DNA from 4 places in the Halobacillus sp. B23F22_1 genome. Region 1 is predicted to be linked to each of the others. Evidence: riboswitches for the same ligand, from Rfam matches in the RefSeq annotation. Region 1 holds a riboswitch; each other region holds the start of a gene.
What was found. Region 1 has a riboswitch for S-adenosylmethionine ahead of ACGTNH_RS19410 (PLP-dependent aspartate aminotransferase family protein). Riboswitches for the same ligand answer to the same signal wherever they lie in the genome.

Region 1 (7,657 bases):
ATGATGTGAAAATGAAGTTCGCGAGCCAAACATCACCTTCCATGTCATCGACAGAAAAGTCTTCACCTGATTGTGTTACGCCGCTTATGTTATCAATTTCCCATTCCAAAGGGTCCTCGAGTTCTTTTTCACCGCATGCAGACAGTAAAATGGTCAAGGTTATAAATAATAAAGCAATAAGAAAACGTTGATTCTTCATAAGAAACTCCTCTCACTTCTATGTACCTTCTTATAGTTTACGACTGCTGGAATCAAGGTGTCAATTTACTAATTGAGAAGAAAAAGGCGTTCGTGTAAATGTTCATTGAGTTTTCACATCCGGTGAATGGTTAAAGGAGAAAAGGAAACACTAAGCAGCATGAAATTACTAAAAAGTAGGGGATGTGTATGGGGTATTTCATCAATGAAGACGGACAGCGTATTTTTTATGAAGATCAAGGGGTTGGCCACGCCCTTATATTCATTCATCCACCGGGGATGGGAAGAAAAGTATTTGCGTATCAACATGAGCTCAGTCAGCATTTTCGATTGATTCTGCCTGACTTAAGCGGCCACGGAGATTCAGATACACTCACTGGAAACCCTGGAATTGAAGATTATGCCAAAGAATTATTGGAATTAGTGGATCATTTGAAATTAGACCAAGTGTTTATATTTGGTTACTCTGCAGGAGGGTCAGTCGCACAGGAATTTGCGATTCAATTTCCTGATAGGGTAAAAGGATTAATTTTGTCCGGCGCTTTTCCGAAAGTGAACACGAGACTTTTAAAACTTGAGTTTTTAGCTGGAATGAAATGGCTGAAGCACAATCCGTTATCACTGGCTAGACTATTGAGCAGCTCCCATTTTAAACATCATGAGACTAAAGTTGAGCAATTTCATCATATTCTAAAGTCTGATGTTGACGTATGGTATGCATTTTACCGTAATTCCTTAACGTATGACTGCACACGTCAATTATACAAGCTATCTATGCCGTTATTATTATTGTACGGAACCCGGGCAGAATGGATTAATCACCAAGCCCCCTTTTACCATTCATGTCCTCAAGCTAATTTAGTGGTAGTAGATAAAGCTTATCATCAGCTGCCTGCAACTCATAGCGACGTGGTTAATCAAGCCGTCATAGATTTTTTTAAGCGATCTTACGTACACAAAAATAAATAAGGGAGAAGAAACGGTAAACAATAAGCCGCCGTTTTCCTTCCCCATTTTAGAGGGGATGATTAGTCTACCTTTATTTCTGCTGAGAAATTGATATTCTTAGAGATGGGTGTTTTTTTGAAATTTAACCGCAGTTTTTCTGACCCTTTAAGAGAGTAACTATTTACGTCTAAGACTGTGTTTTGGCCGTCATATCCCATACCTGGCTGAGGGTTGATCTCTTCTCCATCTATAGTTGCAAGAAGGTCGTCTTTATGATTTAACGACGTTCCAAAATGGGCAGACTGCGAACTTAAATAGAAAGACTCACTGGTTTCTTTCGGTTCAAATGACAATCGAAATTGAGAGGTCATGGAGGTATCATAAACTTTTTCGTCTAAGATAATATCAGTGTTTAGATGTTCTCCTATTTTTTCCTCTACTAGAATGGTTGCCCGATCACCTTCTTCTACAGCTTTATCATAATCACTTACATCTATTTCTAGCGAATACTCCTCCTCACGAACCATTGTCACTGTTTTTAAATCAAGTCTTAAGGATTGTGGAATATCTGAAGCAGGGGGGACCTGAGATTCAAAGATCTGGGAATTTTCGTCACGCTGCCAAATATGAGCTAAAGAAAAGCTTTGATCATCCATATGTAAGGTGCCATTTAAGTTTGTAATTGGATAGTCTTCATGCTCAATTTCAAACATTATTTTACTGCTCATAATGCCAAACTCGATTTTCTTTGGCCGGACGGTTAAACCATCTTTTTTGTACGTTTGGTGGAATTCTTCTGTATGTAAAATTTCTTGCCCTGGTTCATATGTATAGCTGATCGGCTGTTCTTCCGTTTTATGAAACCCATCTTCCATTTCTAATCGAAACGTTGTAGGGGCTGCTTCATTTAATGAAGCATCTTGACCGTTTTGAATAGATTGATGTTCCAAACCTTCTTGTTCTAAGCGATCTAAGTGAGCTAAACCATATAATTTGCCATCATATATTTTATAGTGCGAATCATTTGAGTTGCTGTTAAAAATAGGGCGTGTTTGAGTCGGCAGCTGACCTTTATTTGCTATGTTAACTCTGGAAATCTCGAAGAAGGGGAGAGAAGGCGTATATTCTTTTTCTTCAAAAATCTTTAAATCAACACTATAGTACATAAAAATCTGTTGCTGTGTGTACCAAACCTCATCGATTGTTAAAGTACCTTCGTGTTCGGGTATCTTAAAAGATTGGTCAAGAGATTGAACAATATTAAGATTTTTGGCTTTTTTATATCCGTGTATCTGATCTTCATAAAATTCATCAATGTCCTCTCGGTTCTCCACTTCTTCAATTTCATTTGGAAGATCAATTTCATCTGGACTCGGATTTTGAAAGACTTTTAACTTTTCTGTGGCATTGTCTTTATCACTCATACTCCATTGAACGGCTAAGGCAAAACTAACTAAAAGTATAACAAAAGTGAACCATTTCGTTTTGTGATGCATTTATCAACGTCCTTTCTTGAAATGGGTTTCTCTTCCATAAATGATAGCAGATTTTGAAGTATTATGAAGTGAAAAATAAGATTAAGTAAAGTTGAGATGTCAAAATAGAACATTGTATAAATGCAGCTCATGAGCGCACGAAAAACAAAGAGTCCTGGGACAGCGGAAATCGATGAGCCCGCAGTTAAGCATTTTTAACTTATCGAGGGATTTGAGGTCGTGTCCATCGAAAGTGAAGTGTTTTGACGGAGCGAGGGTGTAATTCTTTATATAAATCATCCGAACTGATTTCTACAAGATCGTTCGGATGATTTCATGCTTTATTCAGTTTTCTCCCAGCCAGGTTTACTTTTTATCATGATCGAGATAGTGATTAAGTAAAGCATCTGATTCTGATTCTTCATTATCTTCTTTATGAGGGTGGGTAAATGCTTGACTGAAATTGGATGGATGGGCAAAGAGTTCAGCTGCTTCGTTCGAAGTATCCTCTTTATTTACACGCTTATTTTTTCTGTTCATCTCATAAACCTCCTTTTATCTAGTTTTACTAAAGGGGAGAATTTTAAACGATTTTCCTCGCATTTTGTCGTTATATGGTAGACTAATGAATATATAAATAATGGCGAGGAGAAATAATGAACGTATGGGAGAAATTATAAAAATATTCAGTGATTGGTTAACGCCCATAGGTGAAAAAGATAGAGATGAAGTTCACCGCGACGGAGATTGGCATGAAAGCTTCCACTGCTGGTTTTACAGCCATGACAGGAATCAAACGATGATTTATTTTCAAAAGCGATCGAATGTGAAGAAGGATTTCCCTAATTTGTATGACATTACAGCCGCAGGTCATATCGGGATTGGTGAAACTCGGATAGAAGGCGGGCTGAGGGAAATCCATGAAGAGTTAGGGCTGGAATTAGAAGAAGAAAAAATCAGCTATACCGGTTTTTATAAAGAAGAATTAAAGATGAAGAAGTTCAATGATCGCGAAATTTGCCACATTTACTTATTTCCTTTTGATGAAGCATTACCCCTGTTGATGAATGAAGAAGTAACAGATGTAGTGAAGATCGATCTTGAAGACTTCTTAAGTATGATATCGAAAAATCGACCATTTTTGTCAGCAATATCGGTTATGAACGGGGAAAACAAAACGTTGCTGCCTCAACATTTTTGTCCTCATGACTTTAATTATTATCAGCATGTTATTCAAGAGATTTTACAGACGCGACGGAGATAATTTTTTGACAACAGGTGCTGGGAATAAGATATACTGTTGTGAATAACCAAGTGAAGGAGATGGATCATATGGCTGATCAATTATTTAGTACACGCGTTGTACATAATAAATTGAATCAAAACACCGCATTGAACAGTAAAGCGACACCGATTTATCAGACGTCCGCTTTTACATTTCGTGATTTGGAACACTTAGAAAGTTACTACTCTGGTGACACACCTTATTTATATACAAGAGAAAATAATCCGAACACCGATGAATTAGGACAAGCTGTAGCCAACCTTGAAGAAGCAGAGGCAGGTGCGGCCGCCTCTTCTGGAATTTCGGCAATCATGGCTGGAATCCTTTCCATAGCTGAAGCTGGTGATCACATTGTGACAGCTGAAGATATATACGGTGGTACGCATCAATTGATTACGAAGCAGCTGACAAGTTTTGGTATTGAATTTACAATGGTTTCATTTGCAGATCCCGAGGCTATAAGATCAGCCATTAAACCAAATACGAAATTGCTTTATACGGAATCTATAACGAATCCTTTCTTACGCGTGGAAGATATCGAGCTCCTCGTCGATATTGCCAAAAAGCATGATTTAAAGACGATGGTGGATAATACGTTTGCTACACCATATTTACTTCAGCCTTACACGCAAGGGGTTGATCTAGTAGCACACAGTGCTACGAAATATATAGGCGGGCACAGTGATGTAACGTCAGGCGTAGTAGTTGGGCCAAGTGATCTTATTGCGAAAGCTAAGCAGAGAATTATTGGCTTAGGAACGAATCTGAGTCCATTTGAAGCTTGGCTGACTCAGCGTGGATCCAAAACACTTGCTTTACGTATGAAGCAGCAGTCTCAAAATGCGAAGCATGTGGCTCATGTGTTGAAAGAAGATCCGGGAGTAGAACGAGTTTATTATCCTGAGTATGTATCTGAGAGAGGCAATGGAGCGATTATCACAATTGAATTAGCTGAACAAGTCGATTTTGAAGCCTTTTTTAAATCGCTGGGCTGGATTAAGCTGGCTCCTACATTAGCAGGTGTCGAAACCACAGTTTCTTATCCAATCCGTACCTCTCACCGAGCGTTGACGGAGGAAGAACAAGAAAAATTAGGAATTTCTGATTACACCATTCGATTGTCAATTGGGATTGAAGAAGCAGAAGATATTGCTGCTCAATTTCAACAATCCATTCGCAACTCTATTAAATAAATATTCGAAAAATTATTGACTTTGTTTTGTGTAGTGCTTATAATTCAATAACATAACCACGTTAACTAAATAAATACTCTTATCAAGAGCGGCAGAGGGACTAGGCCCTGCGAAGCCCGGCAACCTACAAACATCGGTTTGAAAAGGTGCCAATTCCTACAGATTTCATAGATCTGAGAGATAAGAGGAGGACCTGAATTTATAACCCCTCTTCTTATCGAAGAGGGGTTTTTTGCCATTCAATTTCTTTAAGAGAAAAATCAAGGAGGAAGTTACAATGACGAACTCATTTGAAAGCTATGATTTAGATACAGTAGCCCTGCACGGGGGGCAATCACCAGATCCTACCACAGGTTCAAGAGCTGTTCCTATTTATCAAACGACATCTTATGTATTCCACGATACTGACCATGCGCAAAGTTTATTTGCGTTAGATGAGCCAGGTAACATTTACTCGCGAATTATGAATCCGACGGTGGACGTTTTTGAAAAGAGGATGGCTCTACTTGAAAATGGGGTAGCTTCTGTAGCAACAGCTTCCGGAATGTCTGCGATATCCTTAGCGATTTTAAACCTTGCAGGTTCAGGGGACGAAATTGTGGCTGCAGCTAACTTATATGGCGGTACTTATAACTTATTCGCGAATACGCTGCCAAGATACGGCATTAAAGTGGTATTTGTTGATCCAGAAGATCCAGAGAATTTCCGTAAAGCGATTACTGACAAAACAAAAGCTGTTTTTGCTGAAACGGTTGGTAACCCGAGCCTTCACGTGCTTGATTTTGAAAAAGTAGCTGATGCTGCTCATGAAAATGATGTGCCGTTAATCGTGGATAACACGTTTGCTACCCCATACTCTTGCAAACCTATTGAGTGGGGAGCGGACATTGTTGTTCATTCAGCCACAAAGTGGATCGGCGGACATGGGACGACGATCGGCGGTGTAGTCGTAGACGGAGGACGATTTGATTGGAGTAACGGAAAGTTTCCAGTATTTACTGAACCTGACGAAAGCTATAATGGCATCCGCTACGCAGCAGACTTCGGGACGCTAGCATTTAGTACAAAGCTGCGCGTACAGTTACTTAGAGACTTAGGAGCATGCCTGAGTCCCCAAAACGCTTTCCAGCTTCTTCAAGGTCTTGAAACACTGCATTTAAGAGTTGAGCGTCATAATGATAATGCGCTAGAATTAGCGCAATATTTAAAAGGTCATCCTGACGTGGAATGGGTTTCCTATCCTGGACTGACCGATCACCCTGCCCATGATCTTGCTAAAAAGTATTTAGAAGTGGGTTATGGTTCTATCGTCAATTTTGGTATTAAAGGCGGGCGTGAAGCAGGTCGTCAGGTGATCAATAATATTTCCCTATGGTCTCATGTGGCTAACGTAGGAGATGCGAAATCACTAATTATTCACCCGGCCTCTACGACCCATCAGCAGTTAACAGCAGAGGATTTGGCTGCAAGTGGAGTAACTGAGGAATTAATTCGTTTGTCTGTTGGTTTAGAATCAGTAAAAGATTTAATCAATGATTTAAATCATGCCATCGGTAAAGCGACAGGGAATGAAGTAGCTGCAACGATTACTGAAAATGATGAAGGAGTCATTAAGTGGGCACTAAGCTCCTCACAGGTGACAGAAGAAGAGGGCGGCCGGAAAGTTACTCGTCCTAAGCGCCTGGCGGTTGTAGGATTAAGTGGAAAACCTTCAAGACCTAGTCACCGTCTTGCTCGCAAAATGCAGCGATTGGGTTATCAGATCGTCCCTGTTAATCCTCGGGAAGATGAAGTGTTGGGCGAAAAGGCTTACCCTGACTTGAGTTCTATCCCGTTTAAGATTGATGTGGCTCAAATTTTCAGAAGTCCAGAAGCTGCAGTTGAAATTGCTAAAGAAGCTTCTCAAGTAAAACCTGAAGTTTTCTGGCTGCAGGAAGGAGTTATTGCACCAGAAGCAGCCAAGATTGCCAGCGAAGCAGGTCTGCAAGTGATTCATAACCGCTGCACTTACAAAGAAGCACAACGCTTAAGAGGTAGTATTGACACTTACGCCTGTGAAATTTAACACTTGAGGATGTCTCTTACACTGGGCTCGGCTCCTCCTGCTCAAGTGGTGTATGGGGGAGCGCTGTCAGTAGTAAGCTGCGGGAAAGGAAATGTTAGAAGCGAGGTACTGAAAAAGCAGGAAAGCCGTAGGGCTGCCTGCTTTTTTTATTGCGTGCAGATGAAACAGCAGAGCTGTTCGGTCTACTCTTTTAATATGAAAATCCTATGTGTGCTTTTTCTATTAATTGGGTATACCTGTAATAGACGTTAATTGTAGAGAGGTGATTTGGATGGCTTATTCTGTAACATTACAAAAGATCTTAATTTTTCTTGGAATAGGAGTCACGATAGGAGCAATTATTGGATTTAGTGCCGTATACGGTTTTGAGCAAGGCGGAGTTGTATTCATTCTGTCTATGTTCCTAAGCATTCTTACTGTATTTGCTACAGCTATGTATGCAGAACTCTATCATATTCGAGAAGCAGTAAATAAACAAAATAAAAGAGACGGT
Region 2 (7,657 bases), on a different contig from region 1:
GGACTCAGCAGCAAGTTCCCCTTCATCGGAAAAGCTGTACGTATACGTATCTTGTGTATTCATTTTCTCCTTCATTTCACTTTCGTCACTTTTCTTTATTTCCATCCCATTGAGCTTCGCGAGTAACTCTTCATTAGTTTCTTTCTCCTGCCTTACTGCCGTTTGTTCTTCAGTTGTCCGTTGATCTTCTACTTTTTGAATATACAACGTTTCCGAAACATCCTCACTTCCAATGTCGACTTGGTCTGTCTCACTTCCACAAGCACTAAGTATGGTCCCAAACATTATTAAAAGGATATAATAGTATCGAATAGTTTCCCTACTTTCTTTTATTTATCTATCATCCATTTAAAATGGTAAACTTTCAATAAGTCAAGTATAGAAAAGGAGAATGGATGATGATCAAGCTTGAATACTTTACGAAAAATGATTATGGCACGCTTATTCAATGGGTAGAATCTCCTTCCTTTTTACTTCAATGGGCAGGGCCAGCCTTTGCATATCCATTAAGCTGTAATCAACTGGATAAGTACTTAAAGGAAGCCAACCAGGCAGATGGATCTTCACTAATTTTTAAAGCTGTAGAGAAATCCAGCACTCGATCAGTCGGGCACATTGCTTTAAATAATATTGATTACGATAACCGATCAGCGCGGATTGGTAAAGTGTTAGTCAGTAAGGATGCACGTGGAAGAGGAATAGGAGTTATCATGATGGAGGAGATCTTAAAGATCGCTTTTGATAGGTTAAACTTACATAAAGTAACTTTAGGAGTGTTTGAATTTAATAAGCCTGCAATTCATATGTATAAAAAAGCTGGCTTTCAAATTGATGGGTTACTTCGAGATCATCGAAGGTTCGGAGAAGAATACTGGAATTTATATGAAATGAGCATTTTATATTATGAATGGAAAGCCAACGAAGGAATTACATAGAATTTACACATTGATCTTTTGAGTAACTATATATTAATTACCAAAAATTTGCTAAGCTAGTGGTTCAAAGCAATTAAGAAAGGATAGATAGATATGAAAAAACGTTTGATCGCTATAGGGATTGCTTCCGCTTTATTAATTATTGCGATCCTCATTCAAAGCATTGGCTTTTTAACATCAAGTACGTTTACGGAGTCTTCCCAAGGATTGTTTGGTGGAGACAGCAATAATGAGAAACCAAGAGAAGAAGTTATTGAAGAAGGCTCCTCCTCGGATCGTATAGCCCGTATATCCGTAGAGGGAACAATAATGAGCGGCCAGGGATCTAATCCTTTTATGGGAGAAGGTTATAACCATGAAGCTTTACTAGAACAGTTAGAAGCCATAAAAGAAGACCCTAGCATTAATGGAGTGTTGCTTTACGTAAACTCCCCAGGCGGAGGAGTGTTTGAAAGTGCTGAAATTCACGACAAGCTGAATGAATTAAAAGAAGAAGATAAATCTCTATATGTTTCAATGGGCGGTATGGCTGCTTCTGGAGGCTATTACATATCAACTCCAGCGGATCAAATATTTGCTTCTGAAGAAACATTTACCGGCTCATTAGGCGTTATTATGGAAAGCGTAAATTATGAAGAATTAGCCGATGAATATGGCGTTAAATTCAATACCATCAAGAGCGGCGAATTTAAAGATATTATGAGTCCAACTAAAGAAATGACAGAGGAAGACCGTGAAATTATTCAAACGCTTGTAGATGAGTCCTACCAAGGGTTTGTCGATGTCATCAGTGAAGGTCGTGACATGCCTGAAGATGAAGTAATAGAAATTGCAGACGGCCGTATTTATTCTGGTCAGCAAGCATTAGATAATGGCCTAATTGACAACATCGGATTTGAAGAAGATGCGTTAGCTGCCCTGAAAGAAGAAATCGGCGGGAATCCTGAAGTAATTGAGTACCAGCCTAGTGGAGAAAGGTTGTTCGGTATTCCTATCGATATGAAAAGTTTCCTGCCAACAAGCGAAGTAAAATGGATCAACGAAATGATCGAGAAACGTCAAGGTCCTAGATTAATGTACATGTATTCTGAGTAAAGGAGGAATTAGATGGATACAGTAGAACCCACCCATCAGCCCAATCACTTAAATCAAGCTGTGACATCAAACCTTAACGAAATCCACCGTATCGTATACGCTGGTTTTATTCCACGTTTTTTTGCTTACATCATTGATTTAATTGTAATTTGGAGTATCAATTCAATCATCACGCGCCCGCTTTTAAGAGTAACCAATCTATCCGAAGCCAAGCTTTGGATTGAGCTGTTAAGCGCCGCGAACATCACTCAATCGATTGTGTTTTTTCTTTATTTTGTATTAATGACTTTCTATTTCCGGGCCACATTAGGAAAAATGACTCTGGGGTTATCGGTAGAATCATTAAAAGGAAAGCACTTAACGAAAGGGCAGATTATTTACAGAGAGTTTGTAGGACGTTATATAAGTATGGCTGTTTTAGGTCTTCCTTATCTTGTAGTCATCTTCACGAAAAAGCATCAAGGGATCCATGACCTGTTTGCCGATACTTCTGTAATCAAAGACAGAATGAAGAAATTAAATCGAGAAATCGAATCTACTTTAGAATAAACATAAAAATCCGCTTCCTTTATTTAAAAGGAAGCGGATTTTTAATAAGATCAGCCAATGCCGCAAGCAAAGGAGCCATTCTTCTGAGCATACTTTTGATGGTATTCTTCCGCCTCATAAAATTCACGGGCCGGTGTAACTTCAGTTACGATTCTACGTTTAAAAATCCCTTTATTTGTCCACTGCTGAATTTTCTCCTCAGCAATGGCTTTTTCAGCTTCATTTTGGTAAAAGATAGCGGAACGATATTGATGACCAACATCGATTCCCTGCTTATTTTTAGTTGTAGGGTCATGGGCTTCAAAAAAGATATTAACCAATCCGCCATACGTAATGACTTCTGGGTCATATTCAATACGAATTGCTTCTGCATGGCCAGTTGTTCCTGTTTTCACTAGTTCGTAGGTTGGACTTTCAACATGGCCGCCCGTATACCCTACACGTGTATGTGTAATTCCTTCGAAACGCTCGAAGAAAGCTTCAACTCCCCAAAAACATCCTGCTCCAAAAATTGCTGTTGCCATTTGTCATCTTCCCTTTCCATTAACGCAACTTCCACCTAAGAGAGTTTGACGGTTCAAGCTACCAAAAAACCCCTTTTCTTATCCAGTATAAGAAAAGGGGTCGTAAATTTCCGTACGATCCTCTCATCTTCTAGAGTGAAATAACACTCTACAGGAATTGGCACCGTTCTCGTCAATCCTTAGATTAATTCGATGGTTGCCGGGCATCAAAGGGCCAGTCCCTCCGCCTCTCTGGATAAGAAGTTTCCGTTATAATTTTAAGTTATTTTATATATTACAATGTTTCAATCTCGAAGTAAAGGCGAATGCTTCATTTTTTTTGAAAAATTTATGAATTTCCATTTCCCGTTGTTATGACCTCTTCAAACGGCTGTACAATGACAAACCCTTCACCTTTAAACTCCATTTGAACAGATTCACCGCTCCCACGGCCAATAAATGTCTTTAGACTTACATCAGTACGAAATTCCGGCTTTAAATGTCCTGACCAGGCTACCGTCGCATTTGGATCTGTAATGACAGGATCCCCTGGTCGTACAAGCAAAGTTAATGGCTCATAGTGAGAAGTAATCGCCACCCTTCCCCGGCCCTCTAACGTCACGTTGAACAGTCCGCCAGACATCATGCCAGCTACTTTTTTCATTAATTTAATATCCCATGATATGCCAGGCTCAAAGGCAAGAAGATCGTTCCCGTTAACAGTAATGGATTCATTATTTAAATCAAAAATAGTAATCTTTTTCCCTTGATCAGCTAAGTATAGACGACCTTTTCCGGCTGCCTTCATCAAAGAACTGCCTTCGCCCGAGAAGGCTTTCTTAAACATTTTTCCCACACCATGTTCGAGTATCCCTTCCCTTTCAAACTTGATGGAACCATTATAGGAAATCATCGATCCTGCTTTGGCCCATACTTGATCAGAAAGGTTTACTTCTAATATACGCTCTGTTTCCAGTTCAAAGAACTCATTTTCAGCTTCATCCTGCTTCGTTTTTCTTATGAATTCATCAATCGAATAATTGCTCACGATCTCTCCCCTTTCCTGTCTCGTCCTTATTGTATACGAGAAAGAGGGGATAAATGATTCATTAAGTTAAACATTTATCCTCCTAGAAAAAGGGCACCATATAAAAGCGAGCCCGCAATGACAAAAGCCGGGTGTACTTTTACTCGCTCAAGTAAAACATAGCTCACTGCAATTAAAATAACTGTTTGCACCATCCCTGCAGATCCATAGGACGTTTCAAAGAATTGATAAGCCATTACCCCGAGCAGAATAGCGATAACTGGACGAATAAAAGAGGTCATGGCTTTCACACGTGGAGACCCTTTAAATTTATTTAGAAGACTTAATAACGCAATCATTAAAATAAGCGATGGAGCGACCGTAGCAAATACTCCAATAAATGCTCCTAAAATGCCGGCTTGTTCATAACCTATAAACCCTGCCATTTTCGTTGCAATCGGTCCGGGCAGTGCATTGGCTACGGCAAGCATTTCACTGAACTCGTTTACCGACATCCACCCAAATCGGCCGACTACTTCATTTTCGACTAAGGGAATAGAAGCCGGGCCGCCACCGTACCCCACAACTCCCGGAATAAAAAACGCTACGAAAATCTGCCAATAAATCATAAAGAAGACTCCTTACTGCTGTAATTCTTCTCATCTTTATTCTTTCTCATAGGTTTGACTAATGCAAATATCAGCAGAGCCAAAATCACAATTCCTGGATGAACCCCAATGACTTCTATTAAAATAAGCGAGATTCCACCGAGCAGAAAAGTAATCCAAATACCTAGGTTATCCTTGGACTTTTTTATGAAATCGAATGTTAACACAGCTAACATTACACCAACTACCGGCACGACCGCTTGAGTCATTCCATTCACCCAGTCTAACTCTCGAAAGTTATTCAAAAAGGATAATAGTATGATTAAGACTGCTATAGTTGGCAGGATCGTAGCTAATATCGCATTCAGCATTCCGGTATAGCCGGAAACCCTGTATCCAATATAGCCAGCCATTTTGGTAGCAATAGGGCCCGGGAGAGAATTACCCAGAGCCAGGATGTCGGCAAAATCATCATCAGACAGCCATTTATATTTTTCTACTACTTCTTTATGAACGAGCGGTATAGAGGACGGACCTCCTCCGTACCCAAAAATCCCTACTCTAAAAAAGGCAAGGAAGAGATTCCACTGTTGCAAGACCATTCACCCCTTTTTATATTTAATAGGCCGAGATAGCACCATCCGTCCGGGATTCAGTCCCCCCGAATAATGATCCAGTTTCCTGGTCTCTCCAAATAACCTGACCTCTTCCGAAAGCTCCTGTTTCCAGCTGAACTTCCACGTTATGGCCTTTTCTTCTCAGGGATTCAGCAATATGAGTTGGAAAATCAGGTTCCACCCATACCGTCTTATCCTTCATCCACTGCCAACGCGGGGCATCCAGAGCAGCTTGAGGATTTAATTGAAAATCGATGGTATTCATAGCCACCTGCAGATGCCCTTGCGGCTGCATGAATCCTCCCATTACCCCAAAAGGTCCTACTGCCTTATTATCCTTTGTCAGGAACCCTGGAATTATTGTATGGTAGGAACGTTTATTTCCTTGCAAGCAATTAACGTGGTCAGGATCCATAGAAAAATTATGTCCACGGTTTTGAAGTGAAATCCCCGTCTCCGGAACAACTAGGCCGGACCCGAAGCCCATATAATTGCTCTGAATAAAAGAAACCATATTTCCTTCACTGTCAGCAGCAGCCAGATACACTGTACCCCCTTTCGGTGGGTCTCCAGCTTCCGGCTGTAACGCCTCTTCTCCGATTAATGCTCTACGCTCAGCAGCATATTCACGGTTTAATAACTGCTCTAATCCAACCTTCATATGCCTTTCATCTGTTATATACTTCTCTCCGTCAGCAAATGCCAATTTCATAGCTTCGATTTGCCAATGATAAATATCTGTGTCGTTTTTAGAATGGACATTAAAACCTTCCATAATATTTAAGGCAGACAAGGCGACCATCCCCTGACCATTCGGGGGGATCTCCCACACATCATATCCTCTGTAATTGACAGATACTGGGTCCACCCACGCGGGCTGAAAGTTTTGTAAATCCCTCTTTCGGATATAGCCGTTATATTTTCTGGAAAAGCGATCTATTTTATCAGCGATATCGCCGTGATAAAAAGCTTCACCTTTTGTTTCTGCGATTTTCCTTAAGGTTTCAGCGTGACCTTGTGACTTCCAGGTTTCTCCGATCTTGGGCGCACTTCCTTCAGGAGCAAACGTTTCAAACCAGTGCGAAAATTCATCGCCGTTTAGAACTTCACGAAATTTATTGACGCCTGCTTCCCAAAACTTTCCTAATACAGGCGTAATAGGGAAACCATTTTCAGCATAATCTATGGCGGGAGCGAGCACTTCTGTTAATGGAAGGTTACCAAAACGTTCTGATAGTTCTGCCCAAGCACCAGGGGCCCCTGGAACGGTTACGGGTATAAATCCGTATTTCGGGATCTCATCATATCCATTTTCTTTTAATGAATCAATTGATATGGAGGAAGGTGAATGACCGCTGCTGTTTAATCCATACAGCTTATCTTTCATCCAGACAATGGCGAAAGCATCGCCTCCAATGCCGTTTGATGTAGGCTCAACTACGGTAAGAGCAGCCGCTGTAGCAATGGCTGCATCAACTGCATTCCCGCCTTTCTTTAACATATCAAGTCCTGCCTGGGAAGCTAACGGCTGGGAAGTAGCGACCATTCCTCTATTAGAAATGGCGGAAGTTCTTTTAGCGGTATAAGGCTGGTACAAATAATCCATTTTTTCCATATGTATAATTCCTTTCTAATTATAGATTTAAAAAATATGCCCCCGCCTTGCCAACAGAGCCCGTCTGAGGAGGGCGAATCTTTTAAACTTCATGACAAGCCACAAAATGTTCTGGCTCAACTTCCCTCCACTCCGGTCTCTCTATCCTGCACCTTTCATGGGCTAACGGACATCTTGTATGAAATGGACATCCCTTGGGATAATCAGCCGGATCAGGCAGCTCGCCTTCCAACCGGACTCTATTCCTTTTGGCCGCAGGATCAGGACGTGGAATAGCTGAAAGAAGGGCCTGAGTATAGGGATGGAGAGGATTGTTATATAGATCTTCAGATGGAGCCAGTTCTGCGGATGCTCCTAAATACATCACTAACACTCGAGTGCTGACATGTCTAACTACGCCAAGATCATGAGAAATAAATAAGTACGTTAACTGATGAGATTTTTGCAGTTTTTTTAGTAATTGAATAATTTGAGCTTGTACTGATACATCAAGGGCTGACACAGCTTCATCACAAATAACCATAGATGGGTTTAAGGTAAGGGCTCTGGCAATACCGATTCTTTGTCTTTGACCGCCGCTGAATTCGTGCGGGTATCGGTCTGCATGTTCTTCCTTAAGCCCCACTTCTACTAACAGTTCCTTAACTCTCTTTTCTCTTTCTTTCTTCTTTATTTTCGTATGAATAATATAAGCTTCTTCCAGCGCTG
Region 3 (7,657 bases), on a different contig from region 1:
AGGAATCTTTAAAGGCATCCATTGCCTTAACCCCCAGTACTTATTTTTGGAAAATGAAAATTCAATTTTCTGCTTTCCTGTTCCAAATGATAAAACCCTCACTTCTTCTAAACCTTTATTAAATGATTTAATTGATTCTGTAATTGCTGCCATAGACGGATTATTAGCCCACAGTCCGCCGTCAATGGATAAGTATCGTTGAGAGATGTTGTTGGGTGGAAAGTAGACAGGAGCAGAACATGATGACAGTACAGCATCCCATAAAAAAATATCGCTTATTCCTTTATCATCTTTATCTGAATAAGACCGATAGGAGAATGGTTTTCCTTGGGTAATATCAACTGAAGGAATGAGTAGCGGCTGCTCTATATCTGCCAGCTTCACTTCTTTAAAAACTTCTTGCAGCATGTTTCTTAAATCTTGATCACTATATACACTTTTTAAAAGTCCGACTTTTGCCTGCTTTGTAAATATTCTTTCCCCATACTTTTGATAAAAGTGAAGAACGTCCTCCATCCTTTTTTGTAAAGCAATAGATGCTGCGATGATAGCTCCTGTACTCGTCCCTGCTACTAAATCGAATGATTCTCCTATTGGTCTTTTTGTATCCTTCTCAATTGCTTTTAATATAGTTACAGGAAGAATGCCGCGAATCCCTCCGCCATCAATACATAATATTTTCACGGGCGCCACCTAAATTTATCATTTACTTTCAGTGTAACCATGATCAGCTTCCTTCATTCGGCAAGAATGAAAGCGAAGGGCAGAAATATTGTTTCCTGTATGGTAAAATGGAAGTAGGAAAAGATTAATATTATAACTCCAAGGAAGGTGGTTATAATGAAAGAACGAATTTTAGTAGCGTACGATGGTTCTGAACTTAGTAAGAAAGCTATACAAGAAGCACTTACTAAAGAACAGTTCAATAGTGAAGCAGAAGTTCATGTAGTTTCAGTTATTAAACCGACCGGCCCGTTTACAAATGCAAAAATGTCTGAAAGTATCGGAACAGAACTAGCCGAACAGTTGAAGTCAGATTTAGAAGCAATTAAAGAAGAGTTTAAAACTATTCACCACCCGATTGTCACTGAAGCTTTAGTTGGAAAAAGCGAAAGCAACCCCGGGATAAAAATTACTGATTATGCGAATCAACACGACATCGATTTAATTATAATTGGCAATCGCGGATTAGGTAATGTTAAGAAATTTTTCTTAGGAAGCGTCAGCAACAATGTGGTTCAGCATGCGAAATGTCCAGTTTTAGTTATTAAATAAGAAAAGAGCCTAAGTAAAGCGGACTGTGAGGGAGTTAAATTCCACACAGTCCGCTTTTTAAAGTTCTACTTTTTTTCAGTGGCCACAATGGTCTGGGCTCCTGAAGGCAAGAAAAAGCTTGTAGAAAAACAAGTAGTTTCTCTACAAGCTTAGCCTATCCTTTATATGAACAGACTCGTTTCAGTCAGTTATGAACTCCAACTTCTTTCTCATAAGCCGTTAAGGCTTCATCAAACATGCGAAGTCCTTCATCAATCTGCTCTTTTGTTACGGTTAATGGCGGAATCATGCGGATGATTTCCGTTTGATTCCCTCCAAAGTAAAATAGAACTCCATTTTCCAGAGCAGTATCTAACACCCTGAATAAACCTTCACTATTAGGTGAGCCTGTTTGAGGATCAATAATTTCGATTCCAATCATCAGCCCCACTGCACGGACACGTCCGATTACGGAATGCCTTGCTTTGATTTCATTAAGCTTTTCTGCTGCATACGACCCTACATTTCTCGTATTTTCGAGTAAATTTTCTTCTTCTATAACATCTAATACGGCATTAGCAGCTGAACAGGCAATGGGGTTGCCCCCAAATGTAGTAGCATGGCTTCCTAGCGGCCACTGCTTCATCAGCTCATTCGAAGCAACAGTCGCACTTAGCGGCATGCCGTTGGCAATTCCTTTGGCAATGGCCATAATGTCCGGAGTGACATCAAACGTTTGAGAGGCAAACCACTCACCTGTTCGACCGAATCCTGTCTGTACTTCATCGAAAATAAGTAATAAACCGTGTTGGTCACATAGTTCTCTTACTTTTTGAAGCCATGCTTTTGGAGGGACAATATATCCTCCTTCGCCAAGAACAGGTTCAACTAATACAGCCGCCACTTCATCTGGTGTCACTTGATGAGCAAATAACCGTTCGAAATCTTTCTCCAGTTGGTCAACTACATACCGTTCAGGGTCTAGTCCAGCCGGACAATCATCTGCTTGTGCATATGGAACTTGGTAAGATCCTGAAGGCTGAAGAAATTTTCGATACTTACTTTTGGAGCTTGTCACACTTAAAGCTCCCATAGACCTGCCGTGAAACCCACCGATAAATGAAACAATATAAGGCCGCTGAGTTACATGTTTCGCTAATTTTATGGCCCCTTCAATTGCCTCAGCCCCACTGTTTCCAAAAAAGAAACAATCTAGGTTACCAGGCATGACTTCAGCTAGACGATCAGCCAGCTTCAATATTGATTCATATATAATAACCCCAGAAGGCCCATGCCCAAGTTCGTCTGCTCCTTGTTTGATCGCTTCTACAACTTTCGGATGGCGATGCCCGACATTTGTAGTAGCAATGCCCGAAGTAAAATCTAAATATTTTTTCCCATCCACGCCAAAATAATAGCAGCCTTCTTCTTTAACGACCGGCAAATTCGGATGATCCTTTGCCATACTTGGTGCTAAACGATTTGACATGTTATCTACCAGGTGACTCCAATCGTTTCCCATAACCAAATCCTCCTACAACAATTTCTATTTATCGTAACATTAGATTTAAAAGAATAATAGATGAGCCATAAGTGCTGCTACCGGCAGTGTAACAATCGTACGCTGCAAGAAAATTACGAACAGTTCCAATAGGTTTAGCGGGATTTTAGATTTAATAAGTAAGATCCCGATCTCTGACATGTACACCAGTTGTGTAAGAGACATTACGCCGATAATGAATCGAGTAAGTTCAGATTCAATACCTGAACCAACGACAGCCGGAAGAAACATATCAGCAAAACCTACGATCATCGCCGGAGCAGCTTCAGCAGCTTCCGGGATTTGCAGTAACGTCAGTAAAGGAATAAATGGATAAGATAAAAACGTGAAAATTGGTGTAAATTCGGCAATTATTAAAGCTATCGTTCCGAGCGCCATAACGAGTGGAATTAAACCAAGCCATATATCAGCTACATTAAACACCCCACGGCTGATAACATCTTTTGCACTTTTCACTTGGTCTGCTTTTTTTACAGCCTGATCGACTCCCCAGCGAAAACTGGATACGCCAGCAGGTACAGCTTCATCAATTTGTTTTCCAACTGGTTCATAGTACGTGTGCTTCTTTCTTGAAAGCGGAGGAATACGTGGACAAATAACCGCAGCAACTACTCCGCAAACAGCTACTGTAAAATAAAACTGAACGAACATGTGATCAATACCAATGAACCGTGCGATCACTAAACTAAAGGCAATGGAAGCAATAGAAAAGTTAGTCGCTACTACAGCAGCTTCTCGCTTTGAATAGTAGCCTCCTTCATATTGTTGAGTGGTCAGCAATACGCCTACCGTTCCACTACCCATCCAAGAGGCCAGAGCGTCCACAGAAGAACGCCCCGGAAGTTTAAATAAAGGCTGCATTACCTTACGAACAACAGAGCCTATAAAATCCATAAGGCCAAACTCAAGAAGGAGCGGCATAAATAGACTGGCAAATAAGAACCAAACCATTAAGACAGGTATTAAATCAAAAAGAACAACTTGTCCTGTTAACTCAGAAGAAATGACTTCAGGTCCTATTCCCATAAGGGTCATCGTAGCAAAAACAGCCCCTAAAGCACGAAGTACAATCCAAAATACTCCAATATCAAACAAGCTCGATAAAAATTTATGATTTCTAATGCCGGGGTGACTGATAACTTTTATAACAAAAGCCCCCACTACAGACACCCAAAGCACAATGGTCATAAACAAAGGAATATATTCAGAAATCGCTCCTTGAAGGCCGTCTGCTAAAATTCCTAACCCGATGGTGACTGTGCCGTCAACTGAAACAGGGACGAGAAACAGCAATACCCCGATAATAGAAGGTATTAAAAACTTCATAAGCTGGCCTGCTGTGTACCCTGATGCTACTTGCATTTCCTTCTTCTCTATTTCCATAGTGTAATTCCCCCATCAATGAATGAATTTTGTATATATTATTGGTACATATGACTTATTTCGGGTTTGCGGTTTTTAATGATACATTTTAATGCATAAAAATTCAATAGAGGAAAGTAAATTAAATGAATTGTTTTTAAATTGGTTGAAAATGGCTTTACATCAGGCTTTTGAATAGTATATCAGAAATCCGCTTACATGTTTTAATATTGAGAAAATTCACTCCATTATAATTACAAATGTCAAACTATGTCGAAGTGAAAGTATGTATTTAGATCTAATAATTTGTTATATGCATACATCAATGTAATATTTTTCAAGTATAATAGAATAAAAATGAAAAATTACGAATATTCGCTTGATTACTAACATTATTTAGTGTAATGTAAGTCGCAACAATGTTTTATCCAGGAAAATTTCATATGCTTTCTTATCTCGAGAGGTGAAGGGACTGGCCCGATGAAGCCTCAGCAACCACTGTTCCACAGTATGGTGCTAACTCCAGCAAGTTATTAAAAAACTTGGAAGATAAGAAGAAGGATTAATTACGAATTAAAGTCTTCTTCTTATAAGAAGGCTTTTTTTATTTATCACGGTACTCGGTACCACTAAGGAGGAAATGTATGAATTTGAGAGATGCTCTTCAAACACAAACTCTTGTAGGAGATGGAGCTTTAGGAACCCTTCTCTATTCTTACGGCATTGATCAATGTTTTGAAGATTTAAACCGCAGCCACCCTGACGAGGTATTAAATGTTCATAAAGCCTACGTAGAAGCCGGTGCTGAGATCATTCAAACCAATACATACGGTGCGAATTACGTTAAACTCTCCCGTTACGGACTTGAAGATAAAGTTAAGGAAATTAATACAGCTGCCATCAAAATTGCGAAACAAGCTGCTGCTGAGAACAATTATGTCGTTGGTACAATCGGAGGAACTCGAGCAATTAGTAAGCAGGCGGTCTCGCTTGAAGAAATTAAACGCAGCTTTCGAGAACAGTTATACTGTATGTTATTTGAAGGTGTAGATGGTCTTTTACTCGAAACCTTTTACGACTTTGAAGAGCTCCAAACCGTTTTACAAATTGCGAGAAAAGAAACGAAGCTTCCTATTATTGCTCAAGTTTCTATGCATGAACCTGGCGTTCTTCAGGATGGAACTTCTCTAAACGAAGCCTTAACTACATTAGAAAATATTGGAGCAGATGTGGTTGGAATCAACTGCCGTCTCGGCCCCTATCATATGACCCAAGCATTAGAAGGCGTGCCTCTGCCAAAAAAAGCTGTTCTATCTGCTTACCCTAATGCCAGTTTACCTGCTTATCAGGATGGCCGGCTTGTTTATAAAACAGATGCAGATTATTTTAAAACGAGTGCACGCTCTCTTTATGAAGAAGGAGCACGTTTAATCGGAGGATGCTGCGGAACAACTCCTGAGCATATTGCTGCTATTGCAGAAGAAGTAAAAGGAAAAAAACCAATTCAGAATAAGGTGGTCTCACCTGCTAAAGCTGAGGTTGAAACACCTAGGGAAATTGAGGATACGAACCCACACCTCCATGAAATAGCAGCCGAGCGGTCATCAATAATTGTAGAACTTGATCCCCCGAAAAAATTGAATACGGATAAATATATGAGGGGAGCGCAAGCATTAAGAGACGCTGGTGTTGACTCTGTTACACTTGCTGATAACTCGCTCGCCTCACCAAGGATCAGCAATTCTGCCATTGCCTCCATTATTAAGCAGAAATATGATATCAACCCTCTTGTGCATATCGCATGTAGAGATCGTAACTTAATTGGACTTCAATCCCATTTGATGGGACTGCATACGCTGGGGATCACAGAGGTTTTAGCCATTACCGGGGACCCTACGAAAATTGGTGATTTCCCTGGAGCTACGTCTGTATATGATCTGTCATCATTTGATTTGATTCAATATATTAAACAATTAAATCAAGGCATTTCCTTTTCCGGAAAATCGCTTGGCATGAATACAAATTTTTCAGTTGCTGCTGCCTTCAATCCCAACGTCCGAAACCTCAACCGTGCCGTCGGACGCCTTGAGAAAAAAATTAAATACGGAGCTGACTACTTTATTAGCCAACCCGTTTACAGCGGGGAACAAATTAGAGAAGTTTACGAAGCAACAAAGCACATATCGGCACCCATTTACATCGGTATTATGCCGCTTACAAGTTCACGAAATGCTGAATTTCTGCATAATGAAGTACCTGGCATCACACTTTCTGATGAAATTAGAAAGCGTATGGAGAGTGTCAGCCATGACCCTGCTCTTGCGCAGGCAGAAGGAATTGCTATCGCTAAGTCACTAATTGATACAGCAGCCGAGCTGTTCAATGGTATCTATTTAATTACACCATTTCTACGCTATGAAATAACGGTAGAATTAACTAACTATATTAAAGAAGTGAATCAGCAGCGTTCAGAAAGGACGGTTTTAAATGGAAACAACACCATTTCATCAGCATCTATCAAATAGGATCTTAGTTTTAGACGGAGCCATGGGGACAATGCTCCAGGATGCCGACCTTTCCCCTGAAGATTTTGGCGGAGAATTATACGATGGATGTAATGAATATTTAAATATTACATCGCCTAAAGTTATTGAGTGGATCCACGATGAGTACCTTAAAGCTGGAGCGGATATTATTGAAACCAATACATTTGGTGCCACCGACTTGGTACTCGATGAATATGAACTGGGTCACTTAGCTGAAGAAATCAATATAAAAGCAGCACAACTCGCTAAAAAAGCAGCTGAAAAGCATTCAACTGAGGATCGACCTCGATTTGTAGCCGGTGCCATGGGGCCAACGACAAAAACCCTTTCGGTTACAGGCGGGACAACTTTTGAACATTTAACGAATGCTTACGAGGAACAGGCTCGCGGACTCTTAAAAGGCGGCGTTGACCTTCTTTTACTTGAAACTTCTCAGGATATGCTGAATGTGAAAGCAGCTTATCTGGGGATATCTAAAGCTTTTAAAAAATTTGGGAAGGAAATACCTCTTATGGTTTCTGGCACCATTGAGCCTATGGGAACTACACTTGCCGGCCAGACGATTGAAGCCTTTTACTTGTCCCTTGAACATATGAAACCTGCTGTAGTAGGACTAAACTGTGCAACCGGTCCGGAATTTATGAGAGACCATATTCGTTCTCTATCCGATTTGGCCACAACCTCTGTCAGCTGTTACCCTAATGCCGGGCTGCCTGATGAAGAAGGAAACTACCATGAAACACCAGAATCCCTTGCAGAAAAAATTGCCGGCTTCGCTGAGAAAGGGTGGCTGAACGTTGTCGGCGGCTGCTGCGGAACGACGCCTGATCACATAAGAGCACTGGTAGACGCTATAAAAGATTATGAACCTAGAGAAGCTCCCAAAAGTCACCCTCATGCCGTTTCAGGTATTGAACCTTTTATTTATGAGGAT
Region 4 (7,657 bases), on a different contig from region 1:
CCTTCACGGTTTTGTAGATTGTTCTCTACTGATTTTATGATGAGCGTTCGGGGGTGTTTCCTCAAACCCTTTACACTCTTCCACGTTTCTCTACAAGCTGGAAAAAGTCGCTTATCCCACTGATAAACGACTTTTTAATTACCTTCTAAAATTCCCTATAACTTCCACCGTTTCACTAATACTGACAAAGGCTCGTGCATCCACACTTGTAATAAGAGACTTAACAAACGCCAGTTCATATCTTGAAATCACGGTATAAAGAACTTTTCGCTCTGTATTAGAATAGCCGCCCTGGCCGTCCATCACGGTAATACCGCGTATTAAATTCCCGATCAATTCATTTTTCAGTTCATCTCCACGATCGGTTACCACCATTAAGTTTAATTTAATATGGCGGGTATGCACACGATCAATAACGATCCCTGTAATGTAGATCGACGCCATAGTGTACAACGCTAAGTCCCAGGAGAAAATAAATCCTGAGATAAAAACAACGCCGCTGTTTAAGCTGAAAATTAATCCACCGAGCGGAATATCGCGCTTCTGCGTCAGTACCAACCCGATCACATCGAAACCACCAGTCGAGCCGTAAAATCGGATAATAAAACCTATAGCAATTCCGGCGATAACTCCGCCAAATACAGTAGATAATAACGCATCTTCTGTAACCTTAACTACCGGGATGTACTGCATGGCAAACGAAGTAATAAACACAGAAAATACACTATTCCATATAAATTCTTTCCCCAGTTTCATCCAGCCAATAATTAATATAGGAATATTTAAAATAACGAGCCAGATCCCTGTATTTACAGGCGTCAATAAGCCGAAAACCATTGCCAGACCTGTAATTCCTCCGGATAATACTTCATGTGGCAGCAAGAACAAATTAAAAGCAAATCCTAACACAATCGAACACACAAATAAAACAGCGAATCTATATAAACGATTCATTTTCACGGCACCTCAATCTAAATAGTGATATAAACACCTAATGAATTTTAGTGGTCACAAAAATGAAAGTCAATACTTTTTCTATGTATTTAGGGCTATCGATTTATACGCTTTAAAGTGTTAAAAACTCCATACCTCTATCATTGGCTGCGCTTTTTCCATCTTTTTCTTACCCTTCTATTCAAATAGTAAAAACGAAGTATTTTCGAGATACCATGTAAGAAAACCTGACATAAACTGTGACAGAGCTCTCTGTTTTTGAAATAATCAGTTTATTAACAAATTGGAGGCTTGGTTATGGTTGAGGAAAAGGTTACATACAAAGGAAACAAGAAAATCTTATTTATGACAACATTCGCATTTTTCTTAAGCTTCGTTGTCTGGTTTAATATGGCTCCTTTCGCATCTACGATTCAAAAAACATTGCAATTATCCAATGAAGAGATTGCTGTCCTGCTGTCAATCAATGTCGCTTTAACAATTCCGGCCCGAATTATCATCGGTATGCTCGTCGATCGATTTGGACCGAAGCACGTGTATGCTACTTTATTGCTTTCCGTTAGTATTCCTTGTTTTTGGTTTGCTTTTGCCAATTCATTCTGGCAGTTGTTTATGGCGCGGGCATTATTATCGGTCGTAGGAGCAGGGTTTGTTATCGGAATTCGAATGGTATCCGAGTGGTTTCCGGAAAAACATCTTGGTCTTGCTGAAGGCATATACGGAGGATGGGGAAACTTCGGTTCTTCAGCAGCCGCCTTCTCCCTGCCGCTTCTTGCTATGTTATTTGGCGGTGAAAATGGCTGGCGCCTGGCCATCGCTCTAACTGGTTTTTTATGTATTGTGTATGCATTTATTTATTTCAGGTCCGTTGAGAACACGCCTGCTGGTAAAGAATTTAAGAGACCTAAGCGAAGTGGTGCGATGGAAGTAACCAGCTACAGAAGCATGATTGGACTTATGCTCATGTCTATTCCTCTATATGCCGCGCTTGCTTTAATCACGTGGCAATTAAGCAATACTTCACTCATATCAAACCAAATCGCTGTGTTCATTTACGTGGTTCTTGCAGCTGTGTATTTTTATAACTTATATAAAATCTGGATAGTGAACCGTGATCATTTACGAAAAGGCGTCCCTGAAGAAGAACAGTATTCATTTAAACAAGTGGCTATTTTAGACTTCGCTTATTTTATTACTTTTGGCTCAGAATTAGCCGTTATTTCTATGCTGCCGATGTTTTTTGAAGCTACGTTTAGTATGGGAGTAGCCGGAGCTGGAATGATCGCCAGTTCGTTTGCCTTTATGAACCTCATCGCCCGTCCTGGAGGCGGTTGGCTCAGTGATAAATTTGGCCGTAAGAAGACTCTCATTATTTTGTTGGCCGCTACCTCCGTCGCTTATCTTGGAATGGCTCAGATCGGGTCCGATTGGTCGATTGTAGCTGCTGTTCTATTGACAATGACGTGTTCCTTTTTTGTACAGGCTGGCGAGGGTGCTGTATTCTCGATGGTGCCACTTGTGAAAAAACGCTTGACTGGACAGGTCGCCGGGATGGTTGGTGCTTATGGAAATGTAGGTTCTGTTTTATTTCTAGCCGTACTTGGCGTACTGAATCCTTCGCTGTTCTTTTTTGGAATTTCTATTATGGCGTTTTGCTGCTTTATCGCTTGTTTCTTCTTAAACGAACCAGGCAAAGCACATATCACCGAACTTCAGCCAGTAAAGGAAGAAGAAACGAGAAAATCTGGAAAAGAAGTGGCGATGTAAATTCTTTTAAAAGCTTGGGACAAAATCGAAGAGCGTACCGGGTACCAGGTACCGAAATTCCCACTTGGCACTTCGCTCTTTTACAGCTTTTCGGTACCAGGTACCCTGATGCTCCATTGACAGCTTCATCCTCCCATGCTAGTCTTATAATCAATTCAATAGAATCTCTTATTTCGAGAGGTGGAGGGACTGGCCCTGTGAAACCCGGCAACCGATCTACTTGATTGTGGTGCTAATTCCAGCAAAGCGAAGGCTTTGAAAAATAAGAGAGGTGCGTGTGTAAACCTCTCTCACCGAGAGGTTTTTTATATACACATGCTAGATAAACTAAATATCTTAAATCACTCAGGTGTTGGCTAAGTTCATAAGAGCTTATTCAGCTTAAAAGGGAAGTCCGGTGAAAATCCGGCACGGTCCCGCCACTGTTAGAGGGAGCATCCTGCAGCAAGTCACTTTCTTTTGAATAAAAGATGGGAAGACGCAGGAATGTGAAGATCTTAAGTCAGGAGACCTGCCTGGTGATGACGCACTACAACCTACGGGTAATAGGGAGGTGTTAGGACAAGTAATGGGATCAGTCTGTCTAAACAGACGATTTTAAATATGCTGTCATAACAATCTCTCTTTAAGAAGGGAGATTTTTTTATGGATTTTTTATTATACAAGGAGGAACCAGGATGACAAAAAGTTCAAATTTAGGCTATCCAAGAATTGGAGAAAAGCGTGAATGGAAAAAAGCATTAGAACAGTACTGGAAAGGAAATATAAGTGAGCAAGAGCTTCAAACTGAATTAGAAAAGTTAAGACTCTATGACCTTAAGAAACAAAAAGATCTGGGCATTGATTTAATCCCTGTTGGAGATTTCAGTCTCTATGATCATGTCCTGGATACAGCTGTGATGTTTGGCTTAATCCCTGAACGTTTTCAGCAGCAAGACGAAAATTCCCTGCATACTTATTTTGATATCGCTCGTGGCAATAAAAACGCTGTAGCTTCAGAGATGACAAAATGGTTTAACACGAACTACCATTACATCGTTCCTGAAGTTTCATCAGATTCGGAGCCAAAACTAGTAGAAAACCGACTGCTTCCCTACTTTTTAGAAGCAAAGGAAAAGCTCGATATTACAGGAAAACCGGTCCTTCTCGGTCCTGTTTCCTTATTAAAATTATCAAAAGGCTTTGAGGACAAAGACTTTGAGAGATTAGTTGAGAAACTCGTACCGTTGTACATACAAGTCCTGCAACAGCTAGAAAAAGCAGGAGCAGAATGGGTACAAATCGATGAGCCAATTTTAGCCACAACACTGACTAAGGATGAAATTAATGTATTTAAGAATGTCTATCAATCCATCGATCGTAAACTTTCCAGTCTGAACGTATTACTGCAAACATATTTTGAATCCATTGATTATTATGAAGAAGTTGTATCTCTTCCCGTAGCTGGAATTGGACTTGATTTCGTACATGATCAAGGGGCGAACCTGGAGGCAATAAAGAATTTCGGGTTTCCTGCAGAAAAAACGTTGGCAGCAGGCGTCATCAATGGGCGAAACATTTGGAAAGATGATCTTTCTGCTTCATTGACTCTGCTGGAAACGCTGCGTTCTTTCGTAAATGAGGATCGCTTAATTGTTCAACCTTCTTGCAGTTTATTACATGTACCCGTAACGGTTGAAACGGAATCTGAATTAGATCCGCAACTAAAGAATGCGTTGGCCTTTGCCGACCAAAAGCTGGAAGAGATTAAACTTTTAACAGAAGGCTTAAATAAAGGCAGAAAAACGGTTGAAGAAAAACTGACATTCCAAGCCGAATGCCGCGAACAATTATGGCAGTCTGAGATCAGAAATAACACAGATGTACAAAAGGAAGTCGAATTTTGGAAAGGCGTTGAACCAACACGCGAACAACATTTCTCTGAGCGCCAATCCATTCATCAAAACTTTTTTAACCTTCCTTTACTGCCCACTACGACAATTGGAAGTCTGCCGCAAACAACAGAAATCCGACAAGGACGTCTTAAATGGCGCAGAGGAGATTGGACGGATACTGACTATCAGAGCTTTATTGAAGCAAATATGAGAGAATGGATTGCACGTCAGGAGGAAATTGGACTTGACGTTCTAATACACGGAGAGTTTGAACGAAATGATATGGTCGAATTCTTCGGTGAAAAACTCGAGGGGTTTGCTTTTACAAAATATGCCTGGGTGCAGTCCTATGGTTCGCGCTGCGTGAAGCCTCCTATTATTTATGGTGATGTTGCTTTAACCGAGCCGATGACCGTGAAGGAAATCAGTTATGCTCAATCGTTGACCAAAAAGCCGGTTAAAGGAATGCTCACAGGGCCGATTACAATTTTAAATTGGTCTTTTGTGCGCGAGGATATCAGCGAATTCGATGTAACCAAGCAAATTGCTTTAGCGCTGCAAAAAGAAATTAGAGCTTTAGAAGAAAACCATATTCATATGATACAAGTTGATGAACCTGCTTTACGGGAAGGCTTGCCGCTTAAACCTAAGAAACAGCAGCAATACCTGGATGAAGCGGTCTACGCTTTTAAACTAGCCACTTCTTCTGTTAAGAATGAAACACAAATTCATACGCATATGTGCTACTCCGAATTTGGGGAAATTATGCATACACTTGATGCATTGGATGCTGACGTTATTTCAATTGAAGCGGCAAGAAGTCACGGAGAACTGATCGCTGACTTTGAAAAGCAATCGTATGAAAAAGGAATTGGACTGGGAGTGTATGATATTCATAGTCCCCGAGTCCCTGAAGCGGAAGAAATGGAAAAGTACATTCTTCGTGCATTAAATGTACTCGACCCGCGCCAGTTCTGGGTGAATCCGGACTGCGGTCTAAAAACAAGAGGTGTTAGTGAAACAACGGAAGCCCTTACGAACATGGTAAAAGCCGCGCACAATATCCGATTAGAAATCGAACAAAAGTTACAGTCTAGCAAAGGATAATTAGAAGGGTAAAATACGAAAGACCCAATCAAATTGAATTTGATTGGGTCTTTCTTAGTTATCAATTATGTTTTCTCTTTTTTTATAATTTGTGGTCATCTACCAGCGTTTAAACACTTTACTAAAGAAATAACGGTATCGATCATATGAAATCGAGTTCTCATCATGTAAAATCATTGCAGGCTGATATTTTCGTACAGGACCATTTCTCGTCATAACTGCAAACTGCTGTAAGTGCCTGAAGGATGGGCGAACGACTAAATTTGTCAAGTACGCGGACTGAATGGCCCCCTCGCGTCTTAGTCGATTCAGCGTCTCTATCATTTCTTTCGCTGTCATGATCCCAATTCCATGACCGAAGTAAAGGTCCCTCCCGACCACAATTGCATTTTCCCCTCTCCATTGAGGGGCACTGGGGTCAAAAGCTGGATTATCAAAGTAAACGACATCCCCTGGTAAAAAGCGATTAATGTACGATGGATAAAGCCCGAGATCACTATCCGCGTGCCAGCTATAAATATAAAGGTCAGGAAATATACGATTAAAAGCAGCTTCTCCGATCACTTGTAATACAGCGTGATAATAGATGATCAGCATAGCTCCTGCACATTCAAATGCATAAAGCCTGCTATTTGTAAAAATATCCGTTATCGCATCAGAAGGCCGTACACCTGGTCTCAGGCGCAGCGCTCCATAACCCGTGAACAACCAGTAATCAGGATTACTGCGGGTGGTTTCAAAAGTAGCAAATTCAACTTGACTGTCGTTCATTAATTCTGCACTCTTTACTATTTCTTTCCTCAGTTTGATTTCAAATATTAATTCATCCCTGGATCCATAAGTATACATACTCGGTGAATCCACCATCTGCCTAATAATCATTTGCTCCCTGCTATCCATCGTCCCTAAATCATTCGGTTGAAAAACAACCCCTGCCACTTGAATCATCCCGTCCCTCCTCTCTTTTCAAAAGTTTGCTGCACCTTACTACATGCCTATTCGAATGAAGAAGAATACTTGTTAAAAACCTCATTTCTCTTAAAAATACAGCCCTTGGAAAACTGAACAGGCAAAAAGATGACCAGACGGCTAAGAGGATAAAAGAAGAGGGTCAGCCTCCAATGAGACTGGCCCTCTTCCACTTACTCTATGTAACAACGATTAATAATACGTTGGTTTGAATGACACAGTTCTGCTATCTCCTCAAGAACATCGTGTAAGCTCAATAGTTCATAAATTAAAATAGTCTGAGGAGGCAGATGCTGTCTAAAGTGATTTTCCTGCTCCACATGGTTCTCTTTCCATTTCCAAAATAAATCATCCAGCTTTTCAACGGCTGTAAAATGCTCTTCACTCATGTGGTGGGCTGGATCCTTTAAAATCTCCGTGTATGAATTGGTCACTTTCTCAATCAGTTTGCGTTCATGAGGTTTAAATTCTGAAAGGTTCGCTTGTACGTATTGAAGGTTGCCTAAATGAAACACAATCTGCTGCAAAGCACCCAGCTTTCTTTGCGAAAATTGAAAAGCCCGCATTTGTTCATTTGTATGCTTGTGGTACTTCCATTCCTCTCGTTGATACTGTGACAATTGAAACGTTTTTTCTAAATGAGCTGTGAGCTGACGATAAGAACGGTTAATGTGTCTGGTCTTTTCCTGAGATGCTCCTTTTTCTGCAGTTACGATCCGTTCGAGCAGCTGAGCTGAATGTCCGTACAAATCATTTATGCTTTGAAAAATCCGCGAAGTATAATTTGGCGGCAGCAAGAAGAAGTTTACGATTGTTGAAACGACAATTCCGATCGATGTGGTTCCTAGACGCGTCAGAAACGACACGATATGCTGATCCTGAAAATCAGGAATCATAGCCGTTGCTGTAATCGTAGCAACCAATATCCCATCATCCAGCTTTAATTTGTGACAAATGGCAATCGTTAACATGGCCGCTAGAGCGAA

Region 2: it holds a riboswitch for S-adenosylmethionine, as region 1 does, so the genes downstream of both, msrA (peptide-methionine (S)-S-oxide reductase MsrA) here and ACGTNH_RS19410 (PLP-dependent aspartate aminotransferase family protein) in region 1, are expected to answer to the same signal.
Region 3: it holds a riboswitch for S-adenosylmethionine, as region 1 does, so the genes downstream of both, ACGTNH_RS16745 (bifunctional homocysteine S-methyltransferase/methylenetetrahydrofolate reductase) here and ACGTNH_RS19410 (PLP-dependent aspartate aminotransferase family protein) in region 1, are expected to answer to the same signal.
Region 4: it holds a riboswitch for S-adenosylmethionine, as region 1 does, so the genes downstream of both, metE (5-methyltetrahydropteroyltriglutamate--homocysteine S-methyltransferase) here and ACGTNH_RS19410 (PLP-dependent aspartate aminotransferase family protein) in region 1, are expected to answer to the same signal.

The regions. Positions count from the first base shown of each region.
Region 1 is NZ_JBIEKE010000004.1:82,115-89,771, reverse strand. It holds gene ACGTNH_RS19440 (SCO family protein) at 1-199, opposite strand, end outside; gene ACGTNH_RS19435 (alpha/beta fold hydrolase) at 388-1,167, shown strand; gene ACGTNH_RS19430 (hypothetical protein) at 1,227-2,642, opposite strand; gene ACGTNH_RS19425 (hypothetical protein) at 2,988-3,161, opposite strand; gene ACGTNH_RS19420 (NUDIX hydrolase) at 3,286-3,885, shown strand; gene ACGTNH_RS19415 (trans-sulfuration enzyme family protein) at 3,954-5,099, shown strand; SAM riboswitch class I at 5,176-5,286, shown strand; gene ACGTNH_RS19410 (PLP-dependent aspartate aminotransferase family protein) at 5,377-7,164, shown strand; gene ACGTNH_RS19405 (hypothetical protein) at 7,436-7,657, shown strand, end outside.
Region 2 is NZ_JBIEKE010000003.1:213,740-221,396, forward strand. It holds gene ACGTNH_RS16205 (hypothetical protein) at 1-207, opposite strand, end outside; gene ACGTNH_RS16210 (GNAT family N-acetyltransferase) at 399-935, shown strand; gene sppA (signal peptide peptidase SppA) at 1,029-2,030, shown strand; gene ACGTNH_RS16220 (RDD family protein) at 2,043-2,579, shown strand; gene msrA (peptide-methionine (S)-S-oxide reductase MsrA) at 2,630-3,103, opposite strand; SAM riboswitch class I at 3,224-3,345, opposite strand; gene ACGTNH_RS16230 (AIM24 family protein) at 3,432-4,130, opposite strand; gene ACGTNH_RS16235 (chromate transporter) at 4,205-4,738, opposite strand; gene ACGTNH_RS16240 (chromate transporter) at 4,735-5,313, opposite strand; gene ACGTNH_RS16245 (gamma-glutamyltransferase family protein) at 5,336-6,940, opposite strand; gene ACGTNH_RS16250 (ABC transporter ATP-binding protein) at 7,032-7,657, opposite strand, start outside.
Region 3 is NZ_JBIEKE010000003.1:316,697-324,353, forward strand. It holds gene ACGTNH_RS16725 (CBASS cGAMP-activated phospholipase) at 1-684, opposite strand, end outside; gene ACGTNH_RS16730 (universal stress protein) at 841-1,275, shown strand; gene ACGTNH_RS16735 (aspartate aminotransferase family protein) at 1,460-2,776, opposite strand; gene ACGTNH_RS16740 (YjiH family protein) at 2,822-4,198, opposite strand; SAM riboswitch class I at 4,626-4,733, shown strand; gene ACGTNH_RS16745 (bifunctional homocysteine S-methyltransferase/methylenetetrahydrofolate reductase) at 4,822-6,702, shown strand; gene metH (methionine synthase) at 6,665-7,657, shown strand, end outside.
Region 4 is NZ_JBIEKE010000002.1:996,931-1,004,587, forward strand. It holds gene ACGTNH_RS12795 (YitT family protein) at 139-954, opposite strand; gene ACGTNH_RS12800 (NarK family nitrate/nitrite MFS transporter) at 1,252-2,721, shown strand; SAM riboswitch class I at 2,887-2,990, shown strand; cobalamin riboswitch at 3,051-3,254, shown strand; gene metE (5-methyltetrahydropteroyltriglutamate--homocysteine S-methyltransferase) at 3,399-5,702, shown strand; gene ACGTNH_RS12810 (protein-glutamine gamma-glutamyltransferase) at 5,802-6,650, opposite strand; gene ACGTNH_RS12815 (FUSC family protein) at 6,845-7,657, opposite strand, start outside.